Regions from separate parts of the Paenibacillus enshidis genome, predicted to be linked through region 2. Evidence: predicted binding sites of a transcription regulator. Region 2 holds the regulator's gene; each other region holds the start of a gene.
The links. Region 2 encodes LexA, which represses DNA repair genes until DNA is damaged. Its sites were predicted from a motif close to CGAACATATGTTCG; they were not measured.
Positions count from the first base shown of each region.

Region 1 (10,045 bases), on a different contig from region 2:
TCGGTCGCGACCATTAGAATTTGAAAAAGGTCTTTTTTTGTAAAATAGCAGCAGCTGTAACCGTTAAATTTCCGGTGGACGCACTATCGGCTCGAAACCTGAGCTTTTGCGGAAAACTGAAAGTATGTCATAAGCTCCTTCTTCCAATTCGAGCTCAAAAAGGTTCAAATTATACCATAAGCCCGATTTATCCGGTCCTTTGGCTATCTTTTTGCGGGGAATAAAAACCGGATGTTTTACACGTTAGGATCCAAAAAAGCAGAGTGCCCACGCTTACCACAGCTCCAAGCAGGCATACTCCCGTCCATCCTGCCCAGGAGTAAATCAGGGTCGAGGCTACCGCGCCCGCTGCACTTCCACAGGAATAGAAGATCATGTATCCGGCGGTTATAACCGGCTCCGTGCTTCCGGACGAACGCTTAGGATCATGCTTTGATTGGTGACATGCACCGCCTGTACCGCAAAATCCAGCATGACAACCCCTGCGGCAAAAAGCCACAGCGATGTCCCCAATAAACCGATCGGCAGCCACGATATGAGTAACAGCAGCAGCGCCACACCGGTCGTCCGCTGTCCCAGTCCCCGGTCAGCCATCCGTCCGGCCCGGCCTGCCGCCACAGCACCCGCTGCACCTGCCAGCCCGAACAGCCCGACAGCGGTATGACTTAAAGAAAGGGGTGGAGAGCTGAGCGGCAGCACCATGGAGGACCATAATATGCTGAAATCGGTAAAGATCAAAAATGCGAGCAGCGCGCGAACTCTTAATAGCGGAATTTGTACAAACAAGTCTTTAACAGAACGCAGCAGTCCCGGATAGGAGATTCGCCGGGGCGGGGATGGCACGGCAGGTGTAATGAACAGGAATACGCAGGCCATGCCCAGCATAATTACAGCGGCGACCAGGTAAACCGATCGCCATCCAGCCAAATCTGCAAGAGTACCGGCGAAAGTGCGTGCAAGCAAAATTCCGAGGACGATTCCGCTCGTCACGAGACCGATGTTATGGCCGCGGCGCCCCGGTGGAGAGCGATGGGCGGCAAGTGCTACGAGCACCTGCGCGACGACGGCCAGAAACCCGGTCAAGCCTATCCCGAGAAATAACAGCAAAGCGTTCGAAGAAAAAGCCACAATGCTTAAAGCTGCCACCGAACCAATCATCATTCCGGTCACGAGGCGGCGCGGGTCAAGTGAATCGCCGAGAGGGACAATGAAAAACAGCCCCAAGGCATAGCACAGCTGAGTCACTGTGACGACAGCTCCGATGACGGCAGGGGAGATGCCGAAATCTTCGGCAATCGCTTCAAGCAAGGGTTGGGCAAAATAAACCGTCGCTACAGCGGAGCCGCATACAATTGCATATAATACAGCTGCAAATCGCGTAAGCTCTATAGGGAGTTTTGCGTCATGCGGTTTGGGCAGAGAGGAAAAGTTAGACATGGTGGCAACTCCTTTTTTATACCTATCGGTATATTATTTTTGCACTTATATTACTTTCTATTTTCTCGATTTGTCAACAGATAATTGACATTAAAGAGGCGATTAGATATTATTATTTCATACCAATTGGTACATTTAGAGTTGGTACAATTAGTGGAGGTCATATGGCTAGAATTCGTGAGTTTGATGAACAAAAGGCTTTGACAGAGGCCATGCGTCTTTTTTGGGAAAAAGGGTATGAGGCAACTTCGCTAAGCGACTTGACCACCCGGATGGGGATTCAGAAACCGAGTATATATGCGGCTTTCGGCGATAAGTCTTCTTTGTTCGAAGCGGCGCTGCGCAAATATAATCAGCTTCATGCCATGAATGTCCGTACAAAGCTGAACAAGACAGCAAGCGTAAAAGAGGCTTTCAAAATGCTGTTTTTAGAGGGAGCGTTTACGGACGCCGACTTCGTTCAGAACGGCTGCTTTTGTGTCAACACGATGGTGGAGCTGGCACCGCATGACACCAGATTTGAAGTGTTGACCCGCGAGCACCAGCAGTATTTGGCGGTTATTTTTGAGGGAACGATCAAGCGCGGGATTGCTTCGGGCGAACTTCAGGCAGGAATCGACTGTAAGGCGACAGCCCATGCCCTGGTGGCTTCCTTCATCGGCATCACTGTTATGAAAAAATCAAATCCAGGCCCTGTCTGGGTCGACAGCTGCATCAGCGCGGCGATGAAGCTGCTTCCTGCGGTCGGCGAAGCTGACGGCTGACCTCACTGCAACGTCTCACGAGTTTCATGAGATCTTTCAAAAAAACAGGCCCGGGTGAGGAGGAGCACCTTACGCTTGCCGCGCTGCTGCAGTGTGCATTAAAGCCTGAGATTTTCTTTCAATACCTCCAATCCCCTTTTTAGTTCTTCCAAAGAACAGATTTCTTCCATTTCTTATTTTTCCTCCGGCTCGGCCCACTCCGCGTTATATGCAGTATCTCGGTAAGATGCTGCCTTCGGCAGCCCTGGGCTTGCTGGTAGTTTACAGTATTAAAGATGTCCAATTTTTATCCGATAATCACGGCTTCCCCGCATTCATTTCAATTGCTATAGTTGTGTTTCTCCATATATGGAAGAGGCAAAGTAAGAGTAAATTTAAATATGTTTTTTACATGATTGAGGGTTAAGGTTCCCTCATGCAGCTCAATGATGTTTCTGGCAATAGAAAGGCCTAGTCCGGTTCCCGTTTGAATGCCTTCACTGCTTCTTGAATGGTCAACTTTATAAAAACGATCGAAAAGTTTATTTTCTTGTTCTTGCGTCAGGGGAGTGCCTTCATTTTCGACCTCAATCGTAATTTGCTTATGATTCGACTTCATTAAAATATGAACAGTTCCCGGTTTTACAGAGTACTTTAGAGCGTTCATAAGCAGATTATCGATTGCTCTGGCAATTTTTTCACTGTCAATGAGGGCTATAACAGGAGAGTCCCCGATCTCTTTCACAATATGTATACCGTTCTCCTGGGCGATCGGTTCAAATTCAAAAAGTAATTGATCGAGAAGCTGAAATACATCGATCTTTTTTAGGTCCAAGCGGGTTTCAGTTGAAGTAAGCCGGGTATATTCAAACAGATCATCGAGCAATTTTTTTAAATGAACAGCTTTGTTATAAGTGTTTTGAATAAATCGCGTATATTCATCCTGATTTTGGAATGAATTTGTTCTTAAAAGCTCGATATAACCGATAATACTTGTAAGTGGCGTACGCAAGTCATGCGAAATACCCGTGATCATCTCCATCTTGGAGTTTTCCAGTTCACGTTCCTTTTCAATCTGCTGCTGTAAACGTTCTGCCATCAAATTAATGTTAAACGCGACCCTCCCGAGTTCATCCTTTCGCTTAACAGGCACCCGGTATTTTAAATCCCCCTCAGCAATGATTTGCAGCCCATGTTCCAATGTGATTAAGTCTTTAACGATTCGTCGTGTCAAAATAAAAAAAGTAAATATAAAGATAACAATAAACAAGGGAGTCAGAAAATAAGGGAAGACATTGCGTAACCAATCCCATCCCCATGCGTGAGCGAGTTTCACGAAAAGTAAAATGAGAAAATCATTGATAGCAATAGCAACGATTAAGCTTAGCACCATTCTGATTAAAATGTTGACCTGAATCCTATGTTTTCTTTTTGGCTCTTGTACATGTTCATTCAATTTTATAGCCAACTCCCCAAACGGTTTTAATATATTTTGGCTCTCTTGGGTGCTCTTCTATTTTTTCCCGCAAATTACGAATATGGACCATGACTGTATTATCTGAATATCCGTACGGCTCTTTCCACACGCTCTCATAAATCTTTTCAGTGCTGAATACTTGCCCAGGGTGGCTTGCGAGCAGCTCCAGAATTGAAAACTCAAGCGGGGTCAGCGAGATATGGTTTCCTTTCAATGTAACGGAATGTTTAGTCTTGTCAATAATAAGATCTTTGATGAGGATAAGAGAATTAAATTCTTCGTTCCCCATTAATGATTGTCGCCGTAGTTGAGCTTTTACTCGAGCGAGCAATTCTAACGGATTAAACGGTTTGATCATGTAATCATCCGCTCCGGTAGTAAGACCTGTAATTTTATCAATATCCTCTTCCTTGGCCGATAGCATGATAATGGGCGTGTTCGATATTTCCCTTATTTTAATGCATGCCATAATACCATCCATTCGTGGCATCATGACATCGAGGATGACCAACTGGATAGAGGTTGTTTTTATTATATCCAGCGCTTTCAGACCATCTGCAGCTTCTATGACATGGTATCCTTCATTTCGCAAGTATACGTGAATGATATCCCGGATTTCTGAATCATCATCTACGACAAGCACTGTATTCATAACACTGTGCCCCTTCTGTTGTTTAATTTGAAACATTCTCCTTTTTGCGGCAGGTATAAACGAAAGCAGGAGGGAAATTGAGCGGTACGAACTCGATTTTTTCAATGATTAATTGTTCGGCAAATTGTTTTTTCATTTGCAGGGAGTATTGATAAGCGACGAAAATTCCTCCAGGTTTGAGTGCCTCCACAATCTGATGAAGCAAAGTTTCTCGCATTTCACTCGTAAAATTGAAAAACGGTAATCCGCTAATAATGCAGTCAAGCTGACCGATGTTTTGCTGATTCATTTTTTCAACCATGTGGCAAGCGTTGGAATGACATGCGAAATCCGGGTATTCTATCCTCAAATTATTTCTCATTTTTTTATCCATTTCAAACAATAACACTTTCGTTGATCCAGTTACCTGTGTCTTGATGAAACGTGTAATAGCACCTGTACCTGACCCGAGCTCTGCAACAGCCTTGACCTCATTCCATGGTACAGACTGAACCATTTTAGCCCCTAGAAACCGGGAACTAGGCAGCACACTTCCCACTCGTTTTGGATTTTGCAGAAAGCCTTTCAAAAAAAGCAGATTTTCATTGATGTTCAACTGTTTTTCCCCCTCGTTTTGTTTTCCACATAAACATAGTAACGGAAAAATCTAAGGAATTCACGAGGATAAATCTAAAGAAATTCTGAAGAAGGATGCTCATTTATAATGCCCCCCGATTTTCAAGGATCTCTCCAAAGCCTGCCCGGCGCGGGTGAGGGAGGAGGCGCGGATGATCGCCGCGCTGCCATACCGTTCTTTAATGCTGTCTGTGGCTTTTTCCAGCGAGCGGGTTCGCTCCTCGTCTTCAAAGAAGGAGAGCTGGTAGGTCTCCCCGTCCGTCAAACCGCTCAGGCTGATACCCAGGCGCCGTACCGGCATATGATTCCAGAACTTATAGAAAATCTCCTTCACGGCTTTGTAGACTTTATTCGTATTGTTGGTCAGATCAGGCAGCTTCATCTGGCGGGAAAATCCGGTCGGGGCCTCGTACGAGCTGCACATGCAGCCAACGGTGACCACGGAGCCCATGTATCCTTTGCGGCGGGTGTCCCGGCATACTTCCTCCGTGAGCTCCAGCAAAATGGTTTCCACCTCGTGCGGCTCTACATAATCCCTGGGCAGGGTCATCATATGGCCGATCGATTTCTGCGGTGTGCTGAACGTATACGGGGCGACGGGGCTGTCGTCCAGGCCGTTGGCGGTTCTCCACATCACTTCAGCCTGAATGTCGGACTGTTTACCGAAATGGGCGCGGAATTTGCGCTTCAGCTCGGGCAAGGGCGTTCTGGCAATATCTCCGATGGTGGTTATGCCGAGCCGCGCGAAATGGGCCGTCATGCGCGAGCCCACGCCGAACATTTTGTTCACCGGCTGCGGCCACAACAGAGGTTCTATCTCGTTCCTGTGCAGCGTGAACAGGCCGCTCTTGTTTTTCTTGGCCCAAATATCGGTTGCGATTTTGGCCAGCATTTTGTTGGAGCTGATGCCAATCCGCACCCAGACCCTGGTGTTGAGCAGAACCTTTTGCTGGATTTCCCGGGCAATGGCCGTAGGATCACCGCCGAATATGTGCTGGCTTCGGGACACATCCAGGAACTGCTCATCAACGCTGAAAACCTCCACCAAATCGGTATATTCCCTGTATATGTCAGTGATGGTCAGAGAAACATCAATATAATGTTTCATGCGGGGACGTACAATGACGAGCTCGGGACACTTCTTGAGTGCTTGACCGAGGCGTTCGGCTGTAGTTACACCGTGTTTTTTGGCTATAGGGCATGCGGCCAAAATAATCCCCGATCTGCGCGCCGGATCGCCTGCTACAGCAAGCGGTTTATTTTTATATTCAGGATGCTCCGCTTTCTCCACACTGGCATAAAAGCTCTGGCAGTCTGCCAAAAAAATGGTTCGCTCATTTGTCTTAGCCATCTTTGCTTCCTCCAACTCAAGATATAAATGCGAACATAAGTTCCTGTATATTATAGAACAAACATTTGTTCTATGTATGAGGTAATTACTGGTTTCTAAAAATGAATGACTAAAGACTTGACGAATCACATAAATGAAATTATTATAACTCACATGTAATTTATATAGTTACAATCGATTTGGATGATAATTTTATTATGAAACTGGACAGATTTTCAATGAAAACATTAGTTATTGTGGCGCATCCCCATTTGGAGCAATCCCATATCAACAAACGGTGGGCCGAAGAGCTTCAAGGCAAGCCAAACGTGACCGTACATAATCTGTATGAAGAATATCCGTCCGAACAGATTGATGTGGCGCGTGAGCAGCAATTGCTGGAGGAACATGACCGTATCGTTCTGCAGTTCCCATTTTATTGGTACAGCACACCGTCGCTTTTAAAAAAAATGGGAGGATATGGTCCTGGCTTACGGCTGGGCCTTTGGCGAGGGCGGAACAAAACTGCACGGCAAAGAGCTGCAGTTGGCTGTTTCCAGCGGCAGCCCGAAGGAAAACTATCAGCCTGAAGGCTTGAACAAATATACAATGGAGGAGCTCTTGCGACCTTTGGAAGCCACCAGCAACCTGATTGGCACCAAGCTCAAGCCATACTTTATTTTAAATGGCATCAGAACGGTAACGGACGAGGAGCTTGAAGCATCAGCCAAGGAATATGCGAAGGTCGTAACTGAGTAATTCTTTGATTGTAATAGAGCGGGTATTGCTGGGCGTTTTTCCACAATACCCGCTCTTTTTGTCATTCCGGAAAACGGCAGCTATAGCTCTATAAGTATAATTTGTTCATTTAATTCCGAGTTAATATGTTGACATAATAGGAAAAGGAATATATATTGAGAAAAATGCCTTTAATGGTATAAGGTTTAGACCTTATAGCATAGATTTTCAAGCAGAACGGAAGTGGTGATGTGTCAGCAAACTCCCCATGGCACTTTGAAAAGGTTACTCCAAAGAAGGTCAGTGATTTTATTTTCGAGCAATTGGAGGAAGCCATCATTCTGAAGGAATTGATGAGTGATGAACAGATTCCGTCAGAGCGGGAGCTGTCGGTTATCTTCAGTGCAAGCCGCCTTGCTGTACGAGAGGCGCTTGCACAGCTCGAAGCGCTGGGTCTGGTGGAGAAAAGGGTTGGCGCCAAAGGAGGCACGTTTGTCCTCCCGCTAACGTTAAATTCTCATCGGCGCAACCGGGAGGAAATCGCTAAAAACTGGGAGGTCATGCTCAAGATCTTCGAATTCAGGGCCGTGATTGAGCCAGAAGCTGCCTTTCTTGCGGCTGAGCGCATGACGGATGAGGAACTGAAGCAGCTGCAGGAATACATCGAGGCAAGCATGAACCCGGATTGCTCCAGAGAGGTGTTCCGGGCACTGGATGTGAAAATCCATTTGAGCATCGCCCAGGCTTCGGGAAATCCGTATTTGGGTAAAGCCATCCGCCAAATCCGTACCAAAATCAACCCCGCGCTGGATCTTATGCCCTTTAGCGCACACGTGCGATCGGTCAATAACCAGGAACATGAGGCTTTGTTCCTTGCTTTATCCTCTCATGACGGGCTTAAATCCAGAGAACTTATGAAGCAGCATATCAGCATGTCTGCAGAAGCCATCTATTCCCGTGTATTTAAAGAACATGACGACATCTGAGGACAAAAAATAGTAAAAGGAGATGCCTAAACTTGAAACTGGATGAGCTACAGGCGATGTCAGAGCAATTAAAAGAGCAGCTGGTCTCCTGGCGAAGAGATTTTCACCAGCACCCGGAAACCGGTTACGAAGAATTCCGCACGTCCACCATTGTGGCCAGACATCTGGAGAGCCTGGGCCTGGAGGTAACGACACAGGTTGGCAAAACGGGAGTGGTCGGCCTGCTTCGCGGAGAAGCGCCGGGACCGACGATTGGATTAAGAGCGGATATGGACGCGCTGCCAATTCAGGATTTGAAGAAGGACGTGTCCTATGCTTCACAGATCAACGGAAAAGGGCACTTATGCGGGCATGATGCGCATACCAGCATGTTGATGGGAGCGGCCCAGCTGCTGACCGGGCTGGGCAGGCCGCAGCGGGGCAATATCAAGTTTATTTTCCAGCCCGCAGAGGAAGGCCTGGCAGGCGCCAAGGCCATGATGGACGACGGGGTGCTGCAAAATCCGCAGGTGGATGCCATAGCGGGCATCCATGTGTATCCCGGTCTGCCCACCGGAGCGATCGGCGGTTCGAAAGGAATCGCCTTTGCTTCGGCCGACCCGATTGAGATCACGATATTCGGCAAAGGGGGACATGCGGCGCGTCCGCATGAAGGCGTTGACGCCATTGCCGTTTCCGCCCAGGTCATCACGGCGCTGCAAAATGTGACCAGCCGCATGATTGATCCGCTTGAGCCTGCCGTCGTTACCATTGGCAAAATCGAAGGCGGCGACATTGGCACAGCTATTGCCTCCACCGTCAGGATGGTGGGTACTGTACGGACATTATCGCCTGCCGTGCGTGATCAGATGCCTGTGCTCATTGAACAGGTGATTCAAGGTGTTACCCGGTCCTTCGGGGCGCAGTATGAATTGATTTATGACAAGAGCTATCCTGCTGTCCGGAACAATGAAGGCATGGTTGATTTTGTGACAGAAACAAGCCAAAGGCTGTACGGGAAAGAGGTTTGGAGGGATCTGAAGCCTTCTACCGGGGGCGAGGATTTTGCCTTTTATTCCGAAGCCGTACCAGGTGTGTTTTTCCGGCTGGGCGTAGGGGACGGGGAAGAACGGACAAGCTATCCGTTGCATCATCCCCTGTTCGATCTGGACGAGAATGCACTTCAACACGGTACAGCGCTGCTATCTGCCATTGCGCTCCGTTTTTTGGCTGAAGCAGATGAATCCTGGCTGGCGGGTCTTCAGGCTTTGCAAAAATAATTTAGGGGAGACGTCACATGAAAAGTTGGTTTATGAAAAGTTCTGTCTTACTGCTATTGATGATGCTTATAGTTACCGGTTGCGGAGGCGGCACCGGAAGCTCTGCGGGAGAAACGGACTCATCCGCTTCGGACGAAAAAACACTGACTATTGCCAATGCCACCGACATTGAGAGCTTTGATATTCATAACAACAACAATACGGTGAGTGAAGCGGTGCTCGTCAACATGTTTGATTATTTGCTCAAAAATGATGGCGAAGGCAAAAAAGTGCCTGTTCTTGCCACCTCCTGGGAGCAGGTGGGTGATACGACGTGGCGTTTCAAGCTGCGCGATGATGTCAAGTTTCACAACGGTGATCCGTTCACAGCAGCGGATGTGAAATTTACGCTGGAGCGTGCGGCCAAGGACAGCTCCTTGAAGCAAAATACGTACTACAAGCAAATTGCGGAAGTCAAGATCGTGGACGACTATACGGTGGATATCGTAACGGACGGTGCAGACCCGCTGCTGCTCAACCGTTTGTCCCGCATGGGTTCGGGCATGCTGCCATCCAAATATATTGAAGAAAAAGGAATGGATGCATTTTTACAGGCGCCAGTCGGCACGGGACCTTATATATTCAGCAGTTGGAAAAAGGATGACCGGATAGAGCTGATTAAAAATGAAGATTACTTTGGCGAAACGCCGAAATGGGACAAGGTTGTATTTCGCGCGGTTCCGGAGGCATCCACACGGGTCTCCGAGCTGCTGACAGGCGGTGTTGATATTGCAGCCGGCATCCCTTCGACAGACGTTGAGCGCATCCA
Region 1 covers NZ_JBHHMI010000003.1:363,105-373,149, forward strand. The annotation lists partial or broken gene ACE41H_RS06085 (MFS transporter) at 188-1,437, opposite strand; gene ACE41H_RS06090 (TetR/AcrR family transcriptional regulator) at 1,602-2,201, shown strand; gene ACE41H_RS06095 (branched-chain amino acid transport AzlD family protein) at 2,323-2,607, shown strand; gene ACE41H_RS06100 (sensor histidine kinase) at 2,521-3,636, opposite strand; gene ACE41H_RS06105 (response regulator) at 3,629-4,309, opposite strand; gene ACE41H_RS06110 (class I SAM-dependent methyltransferase) at 4,332-4,904, opposite strand; gene ACE41H_RS06115 (DNA polymerase IV) at 5,004-6,275, opposite strand; partial or broken gene ACE41H_RS06120 (NAD(P)H-dependent oxidoreductase) at 6,494-7,013, shown strand; gene ACE41H_RS06125 (FadR/GntR family transcriptional regulator) at 7,244-7,978, shown strand; gene ACE41H_RS06130 (M20 metallopeptidase family protein) at 8,035-9,237, shown strand; gene ACE41H_RS06135 (ABC transporter substrate-binding protein) at 9,255-10,045, shown strand, end outside.
Region 1: a site for LexA is predicted at 6,306-6,319, ahead of ACE41H_RS06115 (DNA polymerase IV). Genes of this name have one in related genera too.

Region 2 (10,045 bases):
AGCCTGGCAAGAGGCGGGGAAAAGGATTTTGGCAAAGAAGCGATTGACACGCTTGTAAAGGCGATGGAGGATCAGAAAAACCAGTTTATTCTGATCCTGGCCGGGTACAGCGATGAGATGGACTTTTTTCTGAATACCAATCCCGGCCTGCCTTCACGTTTCCCGCTGCAGCTTGAATTTCCCGATTATACGATTGATCAGCTCATTCAAATCAGTGAGCTGATGGCCAAGGAACGGGATTATATTTTAATGCCACAGACGATTTTTAAAATGAAGCAGCATCTCATCGCCGCCAAGGAGGAAAGCCTCGATAATTTCAGCAATGCCCGTTATGTGCGCAATGTGATCGAAAGGTCGATCCGCCACCAGGCCGTGCGGCTGCTGAATCAATACAGCAGCGGACAGCCGGGCAGGCTGGAACTGATGACACTGCGGCCAGAGGATTTGAAAATCGGGAAAAAATAGACGATAATAGGGTTCTCCATGGAAGTTTTATCAAAGCCGGCCTGGTTTCAGGTCGGTTTCTGCACGAAATGAGATCTGTTGACAATAAAGGAGCTGACGTTCATGGCGAATTCTACATATGATACGCAAACCGAGGTTCAGGATCGTGCCGTTCTGGTCAGTCTTGTAACGGAGCAAGTGAAGCGCAGCGGGATTGATCCCCAATATTCGCTTGATGAATTGGTCAAGTTGGCGGAGACCGCTGGTGTGGAGGTTCTGAGCGTGCTCAGCCAGAACCGGGAAACGCCGGATTCCAAATGGTTTATCGGCAAGGGCAAAGTGGAGGAGCTGCGCGCTATTGGCGAAACGCTTGGGGCGAACACCGCTATTTTTGACCAGGAGCTGTCCGGCGCCCAGGTGCGCAACCTTGAGATGAGCCTGGATATGAAAATAATCGACCGCACCCAGCTTATTCTGGATATCTTTGCACAGCGGGCCAAAACGAGAGAAGGAATCATCCAGGTGGAGCTGGCACAGCTCTCCTATCTGCTGCCCCGGCTCTCCGGGCAAGGGAAAAATTTATCACGTCTCGGCGGCGGCATCGGCACGCGTGGCCCGGGGGAAAGTAAGCTCGAAACGGACCGCCGTCATATCCGCGACCGTATCGGCGAGCTCAAGCGGCAGCTGGAAGAGGTGACCCGCCATCGGCGGCTGCACCGGGAGCGCAGGCAGAAGAGCGGGATTGTACAGGTGGCCCTGATCGGCTATACCAATGCAGGCAAATCCACACTGTTGAAATCGCTAACGGCGGCGGACGTATACATTGAAAATCAGCTGTTTGCGACGCTTGATCCAACGTCACGGACGATGGAGCTGCCAAGCGGCAAAGAGGTTGTTGTGACCGATACGGTCGGTTTTATCCAGAATCTGCCCCATGATCTGGTTGCTGCTTTTCGGGCGACACTCGAAGAAGTGAACGAGGCGGACCTCGTGCTGCATGTGGTGGACGCCTCCTCGGATATGCGTGAGGATCATATGAAGGTGGTGCAAAATATTCTGGAGGAGCTTGGCGCTGCCGATAAGCGGCAATTGGTCCTGTTCAACAAAAAGGATGCCTGCACGCCGGAGCAGCTGCAAATGCTGCCTTCCGGTGAGGGCTACCTGAAAATCAGCGCCTTTGATGAAGGGGATCTGCTCCGGATCAGGGAGGCGGTGCAGAACGCCGTAACCGGTGAAACGAGACGCTTCCGGATTCCGGCGGAGCGCGGCGACCTGACCCCTGTCCTGTATCGGATCGGTGATGTGATCGCCACCGAATACGACGGCAATGATGTGCTGTATGAGGTGCGCATCCAAACAGGGGAGTTCGAAAAATACGGCCACGCACTGGAAAACTTTACAGAGGGTTAACATTGCGTGGCGTGTCCAGGTTATTTTAAGAGCAGCTTTATGATAGGCTTGAAGAGGAGACAAGAGAAGCAATGGCTTTATTTTCAGAGGAAATTGAACACATCAGGGAAGAAGCGGAAGCGAAGATTAAAGACAGGCTGCAGCTCGTTGACCGGATTGTAGACCACAATCAATGGAAGGTCATTGAGGCGTTCCAGAGCCGCCAGGTGAGCGATTTTCATTTTGCCGGCTCTACCGGATATGCTTATAACGACCGCGGCAGAGAAGTGCTGGATGAAGTGTACGCCTTGGTATTTGGCGCGGAAGCGGCGCTGGTCCGCCCGCATTTTGCGTCAGGCACGCATACGATCGCAACGGCGCTGTTCGGCGTGCTGCGTCCGGGGGATGAACTGCTGTATATTACAGGGCGGCCGTATGATACGCTGCATAAGGTGATCGGGAAGCCGGGGGACGGAACAGGCTCGCTCCAGGATTTTGGCGTGAGCTACCGCGAGACATCGTTGACGGCGGATGGACAAGTCGATTGGGAGCAGGTCGAGTCGTCTATTACGGTGGCAACCAAGGTCATCGGCATCCAGCGTTCCCGCGGCTACGACTGGCGCTCCTCGTTCTCCGTTGCCAGTATTGGGGAAATGGTGCGGCGGATCAAAGCGATCCGCAGTGATCTGATCGTCTTCGTGGACAACTGTTACGGGGAGTTTACGGAAGAGCTGGAGCCTACGGAGGTTGGTGCCGATTTGATCGCAGGCTCTTTAATCAAAAATCCGGGCGGAGGCATTGCCGAAACCGGCGGTTACATATGTGGACGCAAAAGGTATGTCGATTTGGCTGCATACCGCCTCACGGCGCCGGGAATCGGCGCTGAGGTTGGCGCAATGCTGGGGACGACGCGCAGCATCTATCAAGGCTTGTTTCTGGCTCCGACACTCGTGGGACAGGCGGTGAAGGGGAGTATTTTTGCTGCCGCCGTATTTGAGACCATCGGATTTACAAGCAAGCCGGCCTGGGACGAGCATCGGACCGATCTGATTCAAGCCGTATCCTTTGCGGGGCCTGAGCATCTGATTGCGTTTGTACAGGGAATTCAAAAGGCTGCTGCGGTTGACAGTCATGTGGTGCCAGAGCCGTGGGATATGCCCGGATACGAACATCCTGTCATTATGGCGGCAGGTACTTTTATCCAGGGGGGCAGCCTTGAATTGTCGGCAGACGCGCCCATCCGGGAGCCGTATATCGGCTATATGCAGGGCGGATTAACGTATTCCCACGTCAAATTTGGCGTATTGAAAGCACTGCAAACGATGAAGGATCGTAATTTACTGTGAGTTTACCTAACACGCCGTTGACATTTTACATCAGGAAAATGTACAATGGGGTGAGTAGAATAGATCACTGGAAGGTTGATGAACGATGGGTGACGAAATTCGCAGAAATATGGCCTTATTCCCGATTGGAATCGTGATGAAGCTTACTGATTTGTCTGCCAGGCAGATTCGTTATTATGAGCAGCACAGTCTGATTGTTCCGGCGCGGACCTCAGGCAACCAGCGGTTGTTCTCCTTTAATGATGTGGAACGGCTGCTTGAAATAAAGGCTTTAATTGAAAAAGGTGTAAATATAGCAGGGATCAAGCAGGTGATGAACCCTGTCAGCAAGGAATCCGAGGAAGCGACAGTCATTACGGCCGATACGGAAGTCAAACGCCGTGAGCTGTCCGATACGCAGCTGCACCGTTTGCTGAAACAGCAGCTGGTGGCAGGCAAACGCCCGGGACAGGTATCGCTCATTCAAGGGGAGCTCTCGCGCTTTTTTAATAATAAGTGAGATATTTCTCAGATTTGTAAAATTCTTTTGGATACCGTCCACAGATAACAGATAAAAGGAGAGGTTACATTGAGTTATACAAAAGAAGACATTCTCCGCATTGCGCAGGAAGAGAATGTACGCTTTATCCGCCTGCAGTTTACGGATTTGCTCGGCACGATCAAGAACGTGGAAATTCCGGTGAGCCAGCTTGTGAAAGCACTGGATAACAAAATGATGTTTGACGGCTCTTCGATCGAAGGTTATGTGCGTATCGAAGAATCCGATATGTATCTATACCCTGATCTGGATACCTGGGTCATTTTCCCTTGGGTTACCCAGGATCGCGTGGCGCGTCTGATTTGTGACGTTTACATGCCTGACGGCACTCCTTTCGCTGGCGACCCGCGTGGCATTCTGAAGAGAGTGCTGAAGGAAGCGGAGCAAATGGGCTTTTCGTCCATGAACGTGGGACCTGAGCCGGAATTTTTCCTGTTCAAAACCGATGAAAAAGGTAATCCGACCGAAGAGCTGAATGATAGAGGCGGCTACTTTGATCTTGCCCCTACAGATCTGGGTGAAAACTGCCGACGTGAAATCGTACTGACCTTGGAGGAGATGGGCTTTGAGATCGAAGCCTCCCACCACGAGGTGGCGCCGGGACAGCATGAGATTGACTTCAAATATGCCGATGCGATTAAAGCGGCCGACCAGATTCAAACGTTCAAGCTCGTAGTGAAAACGATCGCTAGACAGCATGGCCTGCATGCAACGTTCATGCCGAAGCCGCTGTTTGGTGTGAACGGTTCCGGCATGCACTGCCACCAATCGTTGTTCCAGGGCGACGAGAACGCTTTTTATGATGAAAATGACCAGCTCGGCCTGAGCTGGACAGCCCGCCATTACATGGCCGGTATTTTGAAGCATGCCCGCGCGATGGCGGCGATTACGAACCCGACCGTGAATTCGTACAAACGTCTTGTGCCTGGTTATGAAGCTCCGTCTTACGTGGCCTGGTCTGCAAGCAACCGCAGTCCGATGATCCGTATACCGGCTTCGCGCGGTTTGAGCACCCGCGTCGAAGTCCGCAATCCGGACCCTGCCGCGAATCCTTATCTTGCGCTGGCCGTTATGCTTAAAGCAGGTCTGGACGGCATCAAACGCGAGCTTTCACTGCCTGCTCCAATTGACCGTAACATTTATGTCATGACAGAAGAGGAACTGGTGGAAGAAGGAATCGCCAGCCTGCCGGCTGATCTGAAAGAGGCGCTTGGCGAACTGCTGCGCAGCGAAGTCATTGCTGACGCGCTTGGCGACCACGCTCTTGCCTACTTCTATGAGCTCAAGGAAATCGAATGGGATATGTACCGCACACAGGTTCACCAATGGGAGAGGGATCAGTATTTGTCCCTTTACTAAGGGGGAGAGTCCTTGGCGCATCAGCGCTGAGGGCTTTATTTATTTGGACGATGGAAATATAACGTGCAAATGAAGTTCGGACGGAAAAGCCTTGGACACTCCAAGGCTTTTGGTTGTAAATAGTCACATTTGGATAAGGGGGGGCTGTTTAGCGGCCTCTTCTTTTTTTGCCTACAGAGCAGATGTAGCAGCTTGGGTCGTTTTTCACGATTACAGGGTACATATGATGCGGTATAGGAACCGGATGGCATTTGTTGATCACTTCAATGGGGTGAACTACCGGAACGACCGTTGGATAGTAGCGATCATTGATGATTCGAATCGGAGGGCAGACGATAGGCGCTGCTGCCGGATAATAAGTCATTCTGACAACTCCTTTCGGATATGTTGATATAACATATGCCATTTAGCCGTGCTTGATTGGACAATTGCCTGACGGCAGACATTCCTCAGCATTAGCACAGAAACAGAATCATTCATCACATGAACTTCGGATGGAACAGGAACACCCCTGCATTTTATGCAAGATAGCACAAAATGCAGGGGTGTGTTCGGTCTAAGCTGATTTAGTGGAAATCTCTGAACAAACCGACTACCTTGCCCAGTATGCTGACTTTGGTCAAGCGCAGCGGTTCATATTTCGGGTTCTCGGGTTGAAGCCGGACATGATCTTTCTCTTTGTAGAAGGTCTTCACGGTCGCTTCGTCCTCTTCCGTCATCGCCACAACAATATCTCCGTTATTAGCTGTTTGCTGCTGTCTTACAATAACAAAGTCTCCATTACTGATGCCTGCTTCGATCATACTGTCTCCTACAACAGACAGCATAAATATCTTGTCATCGCCGACAAATTGCTGAGGCAGTGGAAAATAATCCTCGATATTCTCTGTGGCCGTGATCGGAATGCCTGCGGTTACCTTGCCGACCACCGGGACCCGGGTTACCGTATAGCTGAACATATGTGTCTGATCCGAATCCTCCTGGCCGAGCAGCTCGATTGCCCGCGGCTTGGTGGGATCCCGGCGGATTAGCCCTTTCTTCTCAAGCCTGTCCAGATGTCCATGGACAGTAGAGCTGGAGGCGAGTCCGACCGCCTCCCCGATCTCTCTTACAGAGGGAGGGTATCCCTTTAAGCGAACCTCATTACGTATGAATTCCAAAATTGCCTGCTGTCTACTGGAAATCTTAGACATATCCCATCAACCCCATTTAAGTAACGTTTGGGAAAATTATAGCATAGAACTGTCGTTCGTACAAACATAAGTTCTGAAAGTCGGCAAACAAATTTTTGCTGATGAAAAGTTATTGTTCAGCAGGCTCCGCAGCCGCAAACCGTGCTTGAACAGATGCGGTTTTACAGATGAAATCAGAAAGAAAATAAAAGGGAACATGCGTTCTAATTCGCACTTGTGCAAAACATGTGTTCGTGTTATATTGGTTTCGAGATAAACAAGAACACATGTTTGGAGGTTGTTGACATGTTAAAATACAGCTCCTATCAAAGCATATATCATACGGCCACGGTACAGGGCGGACACACGGACGTGAGAACCGCCGCGCAGAAGGAAAACTCACTGGTCGGCCTGCTTCGTTTAATCGTTGTCGTAATCGTGCTCTGGATTTCTTTTGCCGGCCTGTTTACAGTATTTGCAGGTTCGTCCGGTTTGCATGCATCCGGGGAGAAGGTAGTCGTACTTTCAGGGGATACGTTGTGGGCAATCGCACAGGAACACAAACCCGACCATATGGATACAAGAGTTTATATGGAAGGAATTATTCGGATCAACGGGCTTAAGAGCTCCGGAATCAGGGCGGGGGATGTGCTGCACCTGCCAGAATTTTGAGAACAAGCCTGTTGCGGAGCTTGCAGGGGAACCTTGACAAGCTCTTTTTAACGTGTCAAAGTGTATAGTATCTTTGCTTATTTGGAGGGGACAAAAATTGGATATTGACAGCTTGGTAGCGCGCATCAATGAGCTCGCGCGCAAAGCAAAAGGAGAGGGCCTGACTGAAGCCGAAATAAAGGAAAGAGCCGAGCTTCGCGAAATTTATCTGGGCAACATCCGCAAAAATTTCCGCCAGCAGCTGGAATCCATCGAATTTGTGGATGACGAGCCGGACCAAGACAAAGGACTAAAGCATTAATTACATTATATAGCGATATACAGCCGGTGTTATGGTCCGGTCCGCTTGTCGGCGGCCCGTGCAGATGCGCCGTCACTATTTAGAGGAAGGAAATGTGCATATGGCTGGTTCATTTGAAAGAAAAATTCGCAAAAACATGGAGAAAGTGAACAAACAGCGCAGAAAGCAGGGGGGACAACCGATCGGCAGCAGCACAGGCAATGCCGGCGATACATATTATGGGCGCAATTTGACAGTCCCGATCATGCTGATGGGCCTGTCTGTCCTGTATCTGGTCTTGACCATGTTCTGGACACAGATAGGCATGAGGGGCATGGATTGGCTTGTATTCGGACTCTATATACTGCTTGCAGTTGTATTTTTTCTTCGCCGTCCGTACCTGCGGGTTGGCAAAAACGCTCTGTATACGTTAAAAGGCGGCAGAGAGCGTTCCATGCCAGCGGATCAGATCAAGGGGATCAAGGTTCAATCCGGATATGTTATCGTTGAAAAGCAGGGCAAAGGTGGCAACTGGATTTTTAACAAAACGCTGGGCCGGTATGATACCGGTGCCATCGCAGAACGGCTCGAGAAATTTGCAGCTTCCAACCAAATCGCGTTTCAATCGGAAGGGTCCGAGTCATAATCGTACACACGGAACAGGCTTTAACAGCCATCGGGTGAATTAAATGAAGGAGTGGGACTAGCAGGATGACGATTCAAGCGGTAATGTTTGATCTGGATGATACACTGTTGTGGGATGAGCGCAGTGTTGAAGAAGCGTTTGCAGCCGTATGTCAGACGGCCTCCGAGGCAACCGGGGTGGATCCGGTCAAGCTGGAAGATGCGGTAAGGGCAGAGGCCAGATTACTTTATGAATCCTATGAGACCTTCCCTTTTACGAAAATGATAGGCATTAATCCTTTTGAAGGCTTGTGGGCAACTTTTACTGGCGGAGATCAGCCCGAATTCCGGCAGCTGGAACAGTTGGCGCCCGTATACCGCAAGGAATCCTGGAGAAGAGGACTCGAACAAGTTGGGGTATCCGATGACGGGCTGGCTGGCAGACTTGCCGAACAGTTCGGGACCGAACGGAGAGCTCGGCCATATGTATATGAAGAAACCTTCCAGGTGCTTGATGACCTCAAGGGCAGATATAAGCTATTGCTGCTGACGAACGGATCTCCTTCGCTGCAGCAGGAGAAGCTGGACGGAGTGCCGCGGCTGATTCCTTATTTTGATCATATCGTCATTTCGGGTACGTTTGGCAAAGGCAAGCCGGATCCGTCCATTTTTGGACATGCTCTGGGATTGCTCGGCATTGAATCGCAGCTGGCGGTCATGGTTGGCGACAAGCTGACGACGGACATTAAAGGTGCGCTCGCAGCGGGGGTTCATGCAGTCTGGGTGAACCGGAACAGCAAGACCAATACGGAGAACATTCAGCCGGATTTTGAAATCAGGCATCTTGCGGAGTTGGAGAATGTAATTAACTCAATATCTTGATCATAGACCGTCCGGACGGGAAAGGTGCGTCGGGCGGTTTTGTCGTACCCGCTACCTAACAAAACAACCCCGTTATCGGCCGGGACGGGCAGCAACAGGGTTGTTTATAAGTGGTTTGCATCGATAGACGTTTTTCTCAAGCTTTAACGAAAGTCGGATCATCATAGTTGTGTGCCACCCATCCGTTTTCTTCGATAAAGAGACGGACAGCCACGATCTTCTGATTTTCCATCAAAGTGAAAAAGTGCGGGGTGTTTTCCGGTACGGAAATGACATCGCCAGGCGACAATTCCACATTAAAGTAGCCGCCGTCAGCGCTTTTAATGATAAAAATCCCTTTACCGCTTACAATGGCCCGAATTTCGTCTTCCGTATGGGTGTGGATATTTTCAAATTTGGCCAGCAGCTCTTCAAGGTTCGGAGTCGCTTCGGACAATGTGATGACATCCCAGATTTTATAGCCACGGCGGGCGGCCAGGTCTTTGATTTCGCTGTCAAAGGTGCTGATAACCCGGGCTTTTTGTTCATCTGTTAAAGTAAAGTTCTCTTTAAGCTCGTCAGGGAGCTTGTTTGCGTCCCATTTCTCGTACAGTACTTCCTGCTTGGCCAGGAACTCCTGTACAGCAGCTTCGTCGCTGAAGCGTTCATTGGTGTTGCGGATTACGATCGCAGCCATCTTATCCCTCTTTTCCACTTGGAATTATTATATTAATTATGAATTATAACGAATATCAGGTCACGTGTCGATGTTAATTTTTTTGTCCACTATAAGGGGGCAATTTTTTTCTTCCGGTTATAGAATTGTTCAGTTTTGTTGAATACTATAGATTCTATATTTCGACAGTTGTGTGTATTCAAGTAGAAGCGTTTCTGCTAAACTAAGATTTAACGTTTTGCGAGGAGGAACAAGGGCAATGAAAGAAAGTTTGCAGCTTGCAATACAGCAGCGGATACTTATTCTCGACGGTGCCATGGGCACGATGATACAGCAGGAGGATTTGACTGCGGCGGATTTTGGGGGCGAGGAGCTTGAAGGCTGTAATGAAATGCTCGTGCTGACGAGACCGGACGTCATTCAACGGATCCATGAGTTATACCTGGAGGCCGGGGCGGATCTGATTGAAACCAATACGTTCGGCGCTACTTCGGTTGTCCTTGCCGAATATGACATTGCAGATAAAGCCCGTGAGATCAATCTCGCTGCAGCCCATCTGGCCCGCGCGGCGGCGGATGCCTTCCAGACACCGGGCAAACCCCGGTTTGTGGTCGGGGCCATGGGACCAACAACGAAAACGCTGTCCGTTACAGGCGGTGTAACTTTTGCCGAGCTTGTTGACAG
Region 2 covers NZ_JBHHMI010000001.1:338,574-348,618, forward strand. The annotation lists gene ACE41H_RS01415 (AAA family ATPase) at 1-465, shown strand, start outside; gene hflX (GTPase HflX) at 568-1,854, shown strand; gene ACE41H_RS01425 (methionine gamma-lyase family protein) at 1,926-3,179, shown strand; gene ACE41H_RS01430 (MerR family transcriptional regulator) at 3,265-3,678, shown strand; gene glnA (type I glutamate--ammonia ligase) at 3,748-5,076, shown strand; gene ACE41H_RS01440 (hypothetical protein) at 5,225-5,440, opposite strand; gene lexA (transcriptional repressor LexA) at 5,643-6,269, opposite strand; gene ACE41H_RS01450 (LysM peptidoglycan-binding domain-containing protein) at 6,555-6,920, shown strand; gene ACE41H_RS01455 (DUF896 domain-containing protein) at 7,018-7,221, shown strand; gene ACE41H_RS01460 (hypothetical protein) at 7,322-7,846, shown strand; gene ACE41H_RS01465 (HAD family hydrolase) at 7,912-8,706, shown strand; gene mtnD (acireductone dioxygenase) at 8,843-9,382, opposite strand; gene metH (methionine synthase) at 9,621-10,045, shown strand, end outside.

Region 3 (10,045 bases), on a different contig from region 2:
CGGAATCTTCAGCCCCAGCTCATTGAACCAGTCCTTGCGGTAAACAATGCCTGCGCGGCCGATATCCCGATAGAGCGGCAGTCCGTACAGCTTGCCATCCACTTTGATATTGTCGTAATGCATGGGGTTGATCTCAGCCAAATTTTTGTAGTCCTGCAGGTATGGGCCGATCTCCCAAAACAGGCCGGACTGAATTGCGTTCAGCGTTGAAGCGTTATACGTAATCTTGAACGCTTTCGGCATTTCATCGGAGGCAATCATAATGTTTTTCTTGTCTTCAAACGCCGCGGCCGGAATCCATTGAATATCAATTTCCGTACCCGTGTATTTTTCGATGGCCTGCTCGACCTCTGTGTCTTTGCCGGGGGCTTCCCCGACCTGCGGTGTGGCGATGGTCACTGCCAGGGGCCCGTTCTCCGCCTGCGCGCCGTCCTGTCCTGCTTGACCATTCTTCTCTCCACAGGCGGCGAGAATACTTGCTGCGGCGACCAGGATGCCGAATGCGGTTACGACGGATATGACATGCTTTTTTTTCATTAGCGAAACCTCCTGTATGATAGGTATGGGATGAAGACATTTAACCTTTAACCGAGCCTAGCATGACACCTTTCGCGAAATATTTTTGCAGGAAAGGATATACGATGACGATCGGAATCGTCGCGATCACGATCGACGCCATGCGGATCGTCTGCGGCAAATACTCCATCGGCTCCGCCTGTGCGGTGGAATCGCCGATCATGTCCTGGGACAGCAGCACAATTTGTCTTAACACGATCTGCACCGGCCATTTTTCGGAATCGTTGATATACATCACCGCACTGAAATACGAATTCCAATGAGCGACCGCGTAAAAGAGCCCGAACGTCGCCATCGCTGGCATCGACAAGGGCAGCACGATCCGGAACAGGATGCCCAGGTCGTGACAGCCGTCGATTTTCGCCGCTTCCTCCAGTCCTTCCGGAATCTGTTGGAAAAAGTTTTTAAGCACGATCAGGTTGAAGGCGCTGATTGCGCCGGGGATGATCAGGGACCAGTAGGTGTCGATCATACCGAACGCTTTGACAACGAAATAGGTCGGGATAATGCCGCCGCTGAACAGCATCGTGAACAGCACCAAGAACAGCACGACACCTCTTCCCCGTAATGTCGGTCTGGCCAGGGGATAAGCCATAAACGAGGTGAGTAGCAGATTGATCAGTGTGCCGAGCACGGTAACATAGACCGATACCAGGATGCTGCGGACCAGCGTTTCGGTAGAAAAGATGTACTGGTACGCGCCGAGCGTAAACTTCGTCGGAAACAGCATAAGTCCTCCCTTCGCCACCTCCTCGGGAGTCGCGAACGATACGGCCACAATGTAAATAAAAGGAATAATGGTGATGATGGAACTGAGAGTCAGCAGCGAATAGTTGATGAGTGTGAACATGCGGCTGCTGATCGATTTATCCGCCAAAGGCATGGCCTGATCGACTCCTTCCGCTTAGTAAACGCCTTCTTCGCCCATTTTTTTGGCCAGTCGGTTCGCCCCGATGACGAGCACCAGACCAACCAGCGATTTGAACATGCCAACGGCCGCGCTGTAGCTGTATTGCGCCTGCGTCAATCCCTTCATGTACACGTATGTGTCGAACACCTCGCCGACCTCCCGGTTCATGGAATTCAGCATCAGGAAAATATGCTCGAAGCCCGTATCCAGGAAACTGCCCAGCCTCAAAATAAACAGGATCACAATCGTGCTGCGGATCGCCGGCAGCGTAATATGCCACAGTTGGCGCCACCGTCCGGCTCCGTCGATGCGGGCCGCTTCATAGAGCTGAAGATCGACGCCGGACAAGGCCGCCAGGAAAATAATCGTGCCCCAACCCGCTTCCTTCCAGATCGACTGACTGACGATCATCGTCCTGAACCATTCCTCGCTTAATAGAAACGGGATTTTCTCCATACCCAGCCTGGCGATGAATTCATTCACAACGCCCCCTTCGGTCGTGAACAGCACGTAGAAGATGCCGACAGCGACGACCCATGACACAAAATGCGGCAAATATACGAGCGTTTGCACGAATTGCTTGAACAGCTTCATGCGCACTTCATTAAGCATCAGCGCCAGAATGATGGGCAGCGGGAAAAAGAAAACCAGGTTGTACACGGCAAGCAGGAACGTGTTGCGGAACAGCATCCAAAATTGCGGCTCCGTAAAAAAACGCTCAAAATGCTTCAGACCCACCCAAGGACTTTCCCAAAAACCCAAATGCGGTTTGTAGTCCTGAAAAGCCATGACCAGACCGGCCATCGGAAAATATTTGAATATGACGAAATACAAGACGCCCGGAAGGAGCAGAACGTACATCCAACGGTCTCTTAAGATGTCTTTAACAAACTGCGATCGGATCCGTTTCTTCTTCACTCCTAGTGACGCCTGGGCAGCGTATTGCTGGTCCATCTCCTGACCCTCCCAACCTGATGATGTTTTTTTGAAGCGCTTACATTTCACATCATAGGTTCTTCCTGCATGACAGGCAATCATACGCTGCTAACCGTTTGAATTTTAAGCAATTCTGCGCCTTTTTAGTACGTATTTTGCGCGAATCATATTCTCTTTCAGCCGAATCGTACTGATTTAACCTGCTGCGGGCCACTGTGCCGCCGCACGGGGTAAGCCTTTATCGGTTCTTTTGAAAATAGGTCCATTCGTGTCTTGGTGTCCCTGCATGCTGTCTTTGCACGATTATCCCTTTCGTTCAGGGGGCAGGGTTGAGGGTTGGAGCCGGCAAGGGTAAAGAAATAAAAAGAGAGAAGAAGAAGAAGATGGTCCAAATGAGAAGACTAACTTGAAATAAGAACATACGTACGCTAATTCTTGATTCGGGGGGCGAGCAGACATGGAAGTCCAGGCCGTCGTTATCACAACGAGCAGGCCTGCAGACGAAAAAGTTCAGGCTGCAGAAAAATCACGGTCTGTTCGTTTCCCCTTGCCTTGTCCTCCATCTACTGTCAGGTCTGCTTTACTTCACTTAATCCTGCTTCCTTCTCGTTCTCCTAAACCCATCCAATTTATCTTGAACCTAATGATCTTCGAAATACAACAATTTCTGGTACCTAGCCTCCATAAATACATACATTTTCAATTATTTTTGCCGTTAAGATACGCGCGGATGACAATATCTTGATCATGATTACCGAATCCGGAACCATAGAGTGTCAATCCCCCTACGTTAACTGCCTGCTCATCAACCGCAAATCGAAGTGTCCAGAACGGTTCCCGCAGCTTGATATCCGCGAGGGTCACCTCCGACATCCGCTCGCCATCTATAAATGTACCCGATGCGTCAATGCGGATCGTCTTCAATAACCCGTATTGATTCACATTTCGATGCCACCATTCGGGTGTAAATCTGCCGCGCGCAGCTCTTCCGAAGTCAGCCAGACTTGTCCATGTGCCAAGAGAGGTGCCGTTGAAGGTGAACTCAATATCCGAAGGCCAATAATCTCTTAAGCCAGGAGCTTCTGAAGCAATCTCCATTGAGATTTCGATGGCTTCCGCGATTTGATCGGCAAGCAAGTAGTTAGGCATTTTGTATTCAACATAACCCCACCCAAACCACAGAATGGCGGCGTGAACCCGCTCGGGATCGAGAAAGTAGCGCGGGTCATCCCACACTCCGATTTCTTTCTCACGCGTACCGAGCCCGCAAGTAGGATGGACTTCAAAAGCGGTGTAGTGACCAACTGAAATACTCTGCTCGCTGATCTTCGCGGTGTGGCTGGCAGACGGCAGCTCAATCTCGATATTTTTTTGTTTGAGGAAACACATTTTATGCGTTCCCCCGCTCAGCCGTACCCTGTGACTTCCGACGAGCCCGGCTTGTTCAAGTTTGCGGATATGCATGGTAGTGATAGAGGAGCTGAGTCCCAACTGATCCGCAATATCCTTCACATTCATCTCGTGATCGGCAATGAGGCTCATAATTTTCCATCTGACTTCACTGGCCAACGCCTCGTATAACGGCATAAATTTCGCTTCCCCGTTCGCTTTGATGATCATCATCATCTCCTGACTGCATCTATTGAAATCACATATATATTAATTTAAAAGATTTAACATGAACCATCAAGCCTAATCCATTGCAAGGTTCTAAACAATAGTGTTTAATTTCCTTAGCTACTGATCACATTAGATTTATATCATTGTGAATTTATAAAAGAGGTGGACTATGAAATACAATAACCCGGTCATCAAAGGATTTTATCCTGACCCTAGTGTATGTAAAGTAGAAGATACCTATTATCTGGTCTGCAGTTCCTTTCAGTACTTCCCCGGTGTTCCGATTTTTGAGAGCAAAGACCTGCTTAACTGGAAGCAAATCGGCCATTGTCTAACAAGAGAGAGTCAGGTCCAACTCGGTAAGGTGGGCAGTTCCGGCGGAGTTTTCGCTCCCACGATCCGATACAACAACGGGAAATTCTACATGACCACGACCAACGACACCACTCGTCACAATTTCTATGTATGGACTGACGATATTTACGGTGAATGGTCTGAACCGATCTATGTGGATCAGGGAGGAATCGATCCCGATTTGTATTTTGAAGACGGAAAGGCCTTCTTTATGAGCAACGGGAAAGATGATTACGGGATTGGCGGGATTGCTCAGTGTGAAATTGACATTGAAACAGGCGGCAAGCTGTCGCCAAGCCGTTCGATTTGGCGTGGAACAGGCGGACGATATTTGGAAAGCCCGCATATGTATAAAATGAATGGCCGGTATTACCTAATGGTGTCTGAAGGCGGAACGGAATATGGCCATATGGTCACTTATGCACGGGCAGATTCGATCTCCGGTCCGTTCGAAGCCTACCCGAACAATCCGGTACTGACCAATCGAAATCTGGGCGGTTATGAGGTGCAGGGGGCTGGCCATGGTGATCTGATTCAAGATCATGAGGGAAATTGGTGGATGCTGCATCTGGGCTTCCGTCAAATCGGCCGCTGGCTTACCTACCATCACCTTGGCCGCGAAGTTTTCCTGACACCGGTTACTTTCAGTGAGGATGGCTGGTTTACAGCAGGACATAACGGCACCACCCTTACCAGCTTTGAGACCGACCGTATCCCAACCCATGTCGTGCAGCAGGAGAAAAAGATCTTTACTTTCGAGAACACGGAATGGAACTTGGACTGGTGTTATCTCCGTCATCCTGTTGCGGAGAATTATGTGTTAGAGTTTGATAAGGTAAAGCTTAAAGGGACCGGGGTAACTCTGGATGTGCCGGAATCCCCGACATTTATAGGCATTCGCCAAAGGGACTTCAATGCGGAAATCTCTTGCGATGTACAGCTTGCAGACGGGGAAGCGGGCATCACGCTTTATATGGATGAAAATCACCATTATGATTTAGCCATACGTAAAGATAAGAACGGATATAAAGTGATCGAGCGCCTGAATATCGGTGATATTAAATCCGTTGAATATGAAGTAGACCTGGGAAGTACGAGCCAGGCTCCTCTGATGATACGGGCAAGTCATGAGCGCTATAGCTTCCTCATTCATGCAAACGGGAAAGACATCCCCTTGGGCACGGCGCAAACCCGATATCTTTCCTCTGAAGTAGCGGGAGGATTTACAGGCGTGCTTATCGGTTTATATACCTGTGGTGAAGGCTCTATGGCCGAGTTTTCGAACTTTAAGTGCGAGTACCTTTAACAGATATATATCGCAGATGAGCAGGCATTCCCGATTACGGCGACTGCCTGCTTTACATTTCGTCTCAAATTCAGCAAACCCTATCAATTTCATACTCAACAGAGTCGTCAGCTTCGCCCGTCAAACAAGTAAAGCAAGAATTCCATTTTATGTTCATCTTGAATACAGCTCAAAGCTTTCTTCGGCTCAAGTGATGAGCAATACCTTGCAAATTCCAGGTATGTAAAAAAGCTCCTGAATCTCCGCGAGAGGAAACTCAAGAGCTCGTTCATTGTTAAGTTGGTGCGGTCGAGAGGACTCGAACCTCCACGGGGGGTTAGCCCACACGGACCTGAACCGTGCGCGTCTGCCAATTCCGCCACGACCGCAAATTGTAACGTCATCTTTGAAATTATTATTTCACAGCGACAAGATAGATCATAACATATATATCATTAAAAGTCAATAATAATATATATATTTTGGGCAAAGGCATTTCCCAGAAGCGATTTCGAAAAATTTCTGTGCGAAAAGAGCTGATTTTTCCATATTTATATTGATTGACGCTCATACGTTCGGTTATAATAAGAAAAAAGAACATGCGTTCTCTCAATGTGGTTATGCTGCTAACAAATAATCGAAAGCGGTGACTGGATATGATTACTGCAGTCGTTACGAAAGAAGATTTTGCATTAATTAAGAGCTATCTGTTGCTGCTGTTTATTCAGAAGGTTTTTGAGCGAGACAGTAATATATTGGAAGATAGCGGTGTACTAAGAACACCGGACTTATACGTCGAGCTTGTGAATTCCGGAGCGAACCGAACCGGCATTCTGATGTCCGAGGTCAAACATGAGTTCAGAAAGCGCGGCATCGCTGTTCATCATATCCGGCAAAACGAATCCGCTATGCAAGCCTCCTGCACCTGCGGGAATTCCCAAGGTGAAATCAGCATCCCTATGCCTGAATTCCGTCAGGAAATGTACGAAAGAATGCGGGCTTACCTGGGATTGACAACCTCCTTGCCGATCACTTCAGTGTCCACAGGAGTTGAACTGTACAAACGTATCGAACCGTCCCGCTATACCGGACGCCGTTCCAGACCAGTTACAGCGATGTTCACCTCCGCGCAGCGCAGACCGCTTCGCCGTCCCGCTGCTGCAGCAGCAAGAGGTTAATGAACAATAGGGTAGGAAAACCCGAAGATTTCCTGCCTTATTGTTTAGTCCTGTCTTGGTTAGTGGTGTCATCCTGTACCATTTCCAGGATGTCCGGGCGGGGTTCTTTGAACGGCTGCACCGTGTAATTTCTGCTGAGCTTGACGACTCTCCGATTCGGTCTGCGGATCAGCAAATGCTCGTCATCCCACGCAAGCACGATACCAACAACATCATTTTCCTTCAGACCGTCCCGAATCACACGAACTTTTTCACCGGAAACCCGATAGACATCAAGTACTTCATCACTGCTCATTGACTCACCTTCTCCCTTCTCTACATCATCGACCTATGAAGAAAAGACCTAAATATAATCATTTAGGCCTCGCTTTTGTGTATATTGAATGCCGACTAAGCAACAATTGTCCTGAATGATTAACGCTGTGCGTGCTCTTTGCTATCGTTCTTCTCAAACCAGAAATCAAGCACTTTTGCAGACAACACACGTTGTTCTACATACGCTACCTGGTGAAGAGTAAATTGTTCCTTCCAAGGAAAAGACAGGTCCTCGCACAAATTAACGAGCGTCAGTAATTCAGACCAAGCTACATATCGCTTATACCAGAAAAATTGAGGATGTTCGATCATATAGGGATACAGATCATCAAACTCTGTGTGCTTACAATCCAGGGCACGTTCAAAATGAGTTTTTGCCGCCGCCAACTTTTCCAGAAAGTATTGCTCCGTCAATTGCTCTTTCCCCATGTTGCTGCCTCCTCTCCCAAAACCTTATCTATATTATAAGCGATAATACCTTCGTTGCAAAGGCATTGCAATAAATTAGGTCAAGGAATTGGAGAAATGTTACTATTCTGCAAACTGGACAGTTCCATCAGACAAGGATGCGATTCGGACAAGCGATTCAATCCGGATTCCCTGCTCGCGAATAGTCCGTGCCCCTGCCTGAAAGCATTTCTCGACGACTACTCCAAAGCCGACCAAATGCGCGCCGGAACGCTGGATAATTTTCACCATTCCTCTGGCCGCATCACCGTTCGCAATAATATCGTCAATAAACAGCACCCGGTCATTCTCATGAATAAATTGCCGGGACAGCATGATGTCTGTTACGATCCCTTTCGTAAACGAAGGCACCCGCTCGGAGAGCGCATCAGGGTCTGCCAGCAGCGTTTTCTTGCGCCGGGCAAACACAAGCGGTACCCCCAACTCATACGCCGTGGCGAATGCTACAGCAATACCGGAGGATTCTACTGTGACTACCCTTGTAATGTTCTCATCACGAAACCGTTCAGCAAATTCTTTTCCCATCTGCATCGTCAGCATAGGATCCACCTGATGATTCAATAGTCCGTCCAGCTTCAGAACCTGATCCGAAGCGACAACGCCTTCTTCCAATATGCGTTTTTTTAAAGCTTCCATATTTATTACCTCCCATGCCGAACCTACTGCCGTAAAATTACCACAGTGGGCTCCAGCTTTCAAGCTAAAGTGCTCAACCTGTAGAATTGCGCCCGACGATCGTGCGGGTAATACTTTTAAGATCTGAAGTCATGTCCATCACCGGCAGGACATACCTTGTATTATGCGCAGTTCTCATGAGTACAAGGATTGGGGGAGGGACATGAGACGCAATATTCACGTACTTCAGATCGCTTTTACATACATAGGGACCATCGTAGGGGCCGGTTTTGCAACTGGACAGGAAATTTTACAGTTTTTCACCCGGTTCGGAAGCCTGGCGACCGCTACAATCATGCTGGCAACCGCTATTTTTATTTGGCTGGGCACAAGGCTCATGCTCATCGCTCATGAGATCTCCGCACATTCCTACGAGGATGTGAACCTGCATCTGTTCGGCCCGAAAGCAGGAAAATGGATCAGTTGGATTACACTGGTCATTCTGCTCGGTGTGAACAGCGTCATGCTGGCGGGCTCGGGCTCGGTATTTATGGAGCATCTGCATTTAAACTACCAGACCGGCCTGCTTCTCACCCTGCTCTGTACGTTTTTGCTGCTTAGAAAAGGAATGCATGCCATCCTGCAAATGAACTCCATCCTGGTGCCTGTAATGATGCTCCTGTCTTTTTTAATGATCATCAGTACACTGAATACGCCCAATTATGACAATTTTATTGTCATCAAGACCGATCATCACCCGCTGGCCGTATGGCTGGCTCCGGTTCTGTACACTTCCTTTAATCTCAGCATGGCGCAGGCCGTGCTTGTCCCCCTTGGAAGTCAAACAGCATCCAAAAGCACGATCCGCTGGGGGGGCGTACTCGGCGGAATCGGTGTCGGGATTATGCTGATGGCGGCCCATTTTGCCATGTCAGCCCAAATGCCGGGTATTCAGCAGTTTGAAATTCCAATGGGAAATGTCGCTGTCCAGCTTGGAATCGCCGTGCAAACCGTCTATATGATTATGATTTTCCTGGAGATTTTCAGCACCTTCGTAGCCGATATCTATGGCTTGACCCTGCAGCTGCAGAAGTATGTGTCCGTTTCGCCCCGTATCATTACATTGTTCATTATGCTCGTCTGTTTTCTGATCAGCCAATTTGGATTCAGCTCACTGCTATCCCTCTTGTATCCCATCTTCGGCATGGTTAGCGTGTTTTGGGCAGGGGTGCTCATTTATTACGGGCATAAAGGGCATCCCCTGACTCCGTTTAACCGCAGAAACGGTATCCTTACAGGCAGACTCAAGCAGACTACCTACAAAAGGTGAACATCACTTATTGGCGTATTCAAGATACATCTTCTTCAGCTCATGGACTGCCCTGCTGAGCGAATAATTGGCTTTCGCCCGCTCACAGGCAGAACGGGCAAGCTCATATCTGTACATCGGATCGGCAATCACCCCGGCAAGCGCCTCCGCCAAGGCTACAGGGTCATTCGGTGGAACGAGCAGGCCGTTGACTCCGTTCTCAATCTGCTCGGCGATACCGCCCACCTCCGTACCGACGAGGGCAAGACAGCTGAGCGCCGCTTCCGCGAATACCGAACCGAATGCCTCCGCCCGGGAAGGCAGGACAAAAATATCGAAAAAAGGCATAAATTCTTCCGGGTGGAGCGTGTAGCCGTAAAAAATCGTTTCATTGTAGATGCCCAGCTGCTGTGCCATCTTCTCAAGCTCAGGACGAATTGGACCGTCTCCAATGATATGAAGCACGTATTCGACCCCTT
Region 3 covers NZ_JBHHMI010000004.1:30,328-40,372, reverse strand. The annotation lists gene ACE41H_RS06400 (extracellular solute-binding protein) at 1-537, opposite strand, end outside; gene ACE41H_RS06395 (carbohydrate ABC transporter permease) at 578-1,459, opposite strand; gene ACE41H_RS06390 (ABC transporter permease) at 1,481-2,440, opposite strand; gene ACE41H_RS06385 (ArsR/SmtB family transcription factor) at 3,122-4,042, opposite strand; gene ACE41H_RS06380 (glycoside hydrolase family 43 protein) at 4,212-5,702, shown strand; tRNA gene ACE41H_RS06375 (tRNA-Leu) at 5,983-6,070, opposite strand; gene ACE41H_RS06370 (YhjD family protein) at 6,338-6,859, shown strand; gene ACE41H_RS06365 (hypothetical protein) at 6,897-7,154, opposite strand; gene ACE41H_RS06360 (hypothetical protein) at 7,274-7,603, opposite strand; gene ACE41H_RS06355 (xanthine phosphoribosyltransferase) at 7,706-8,278, opposite strand; gene ACE41H_RS06350 (YkvI family membrane protein) at 8,481-9,587, shown strand; gene ACE41H_RS06345 (glycosyltransferase family 4 protein) at 9,591-10,045, opposite strand, start outside.
Region 3: a site for LexA is predicted at 6,246-6,259, ahead of ACE41H_RS06370 (YhjD family protein). Genes of this name have one in related genera too.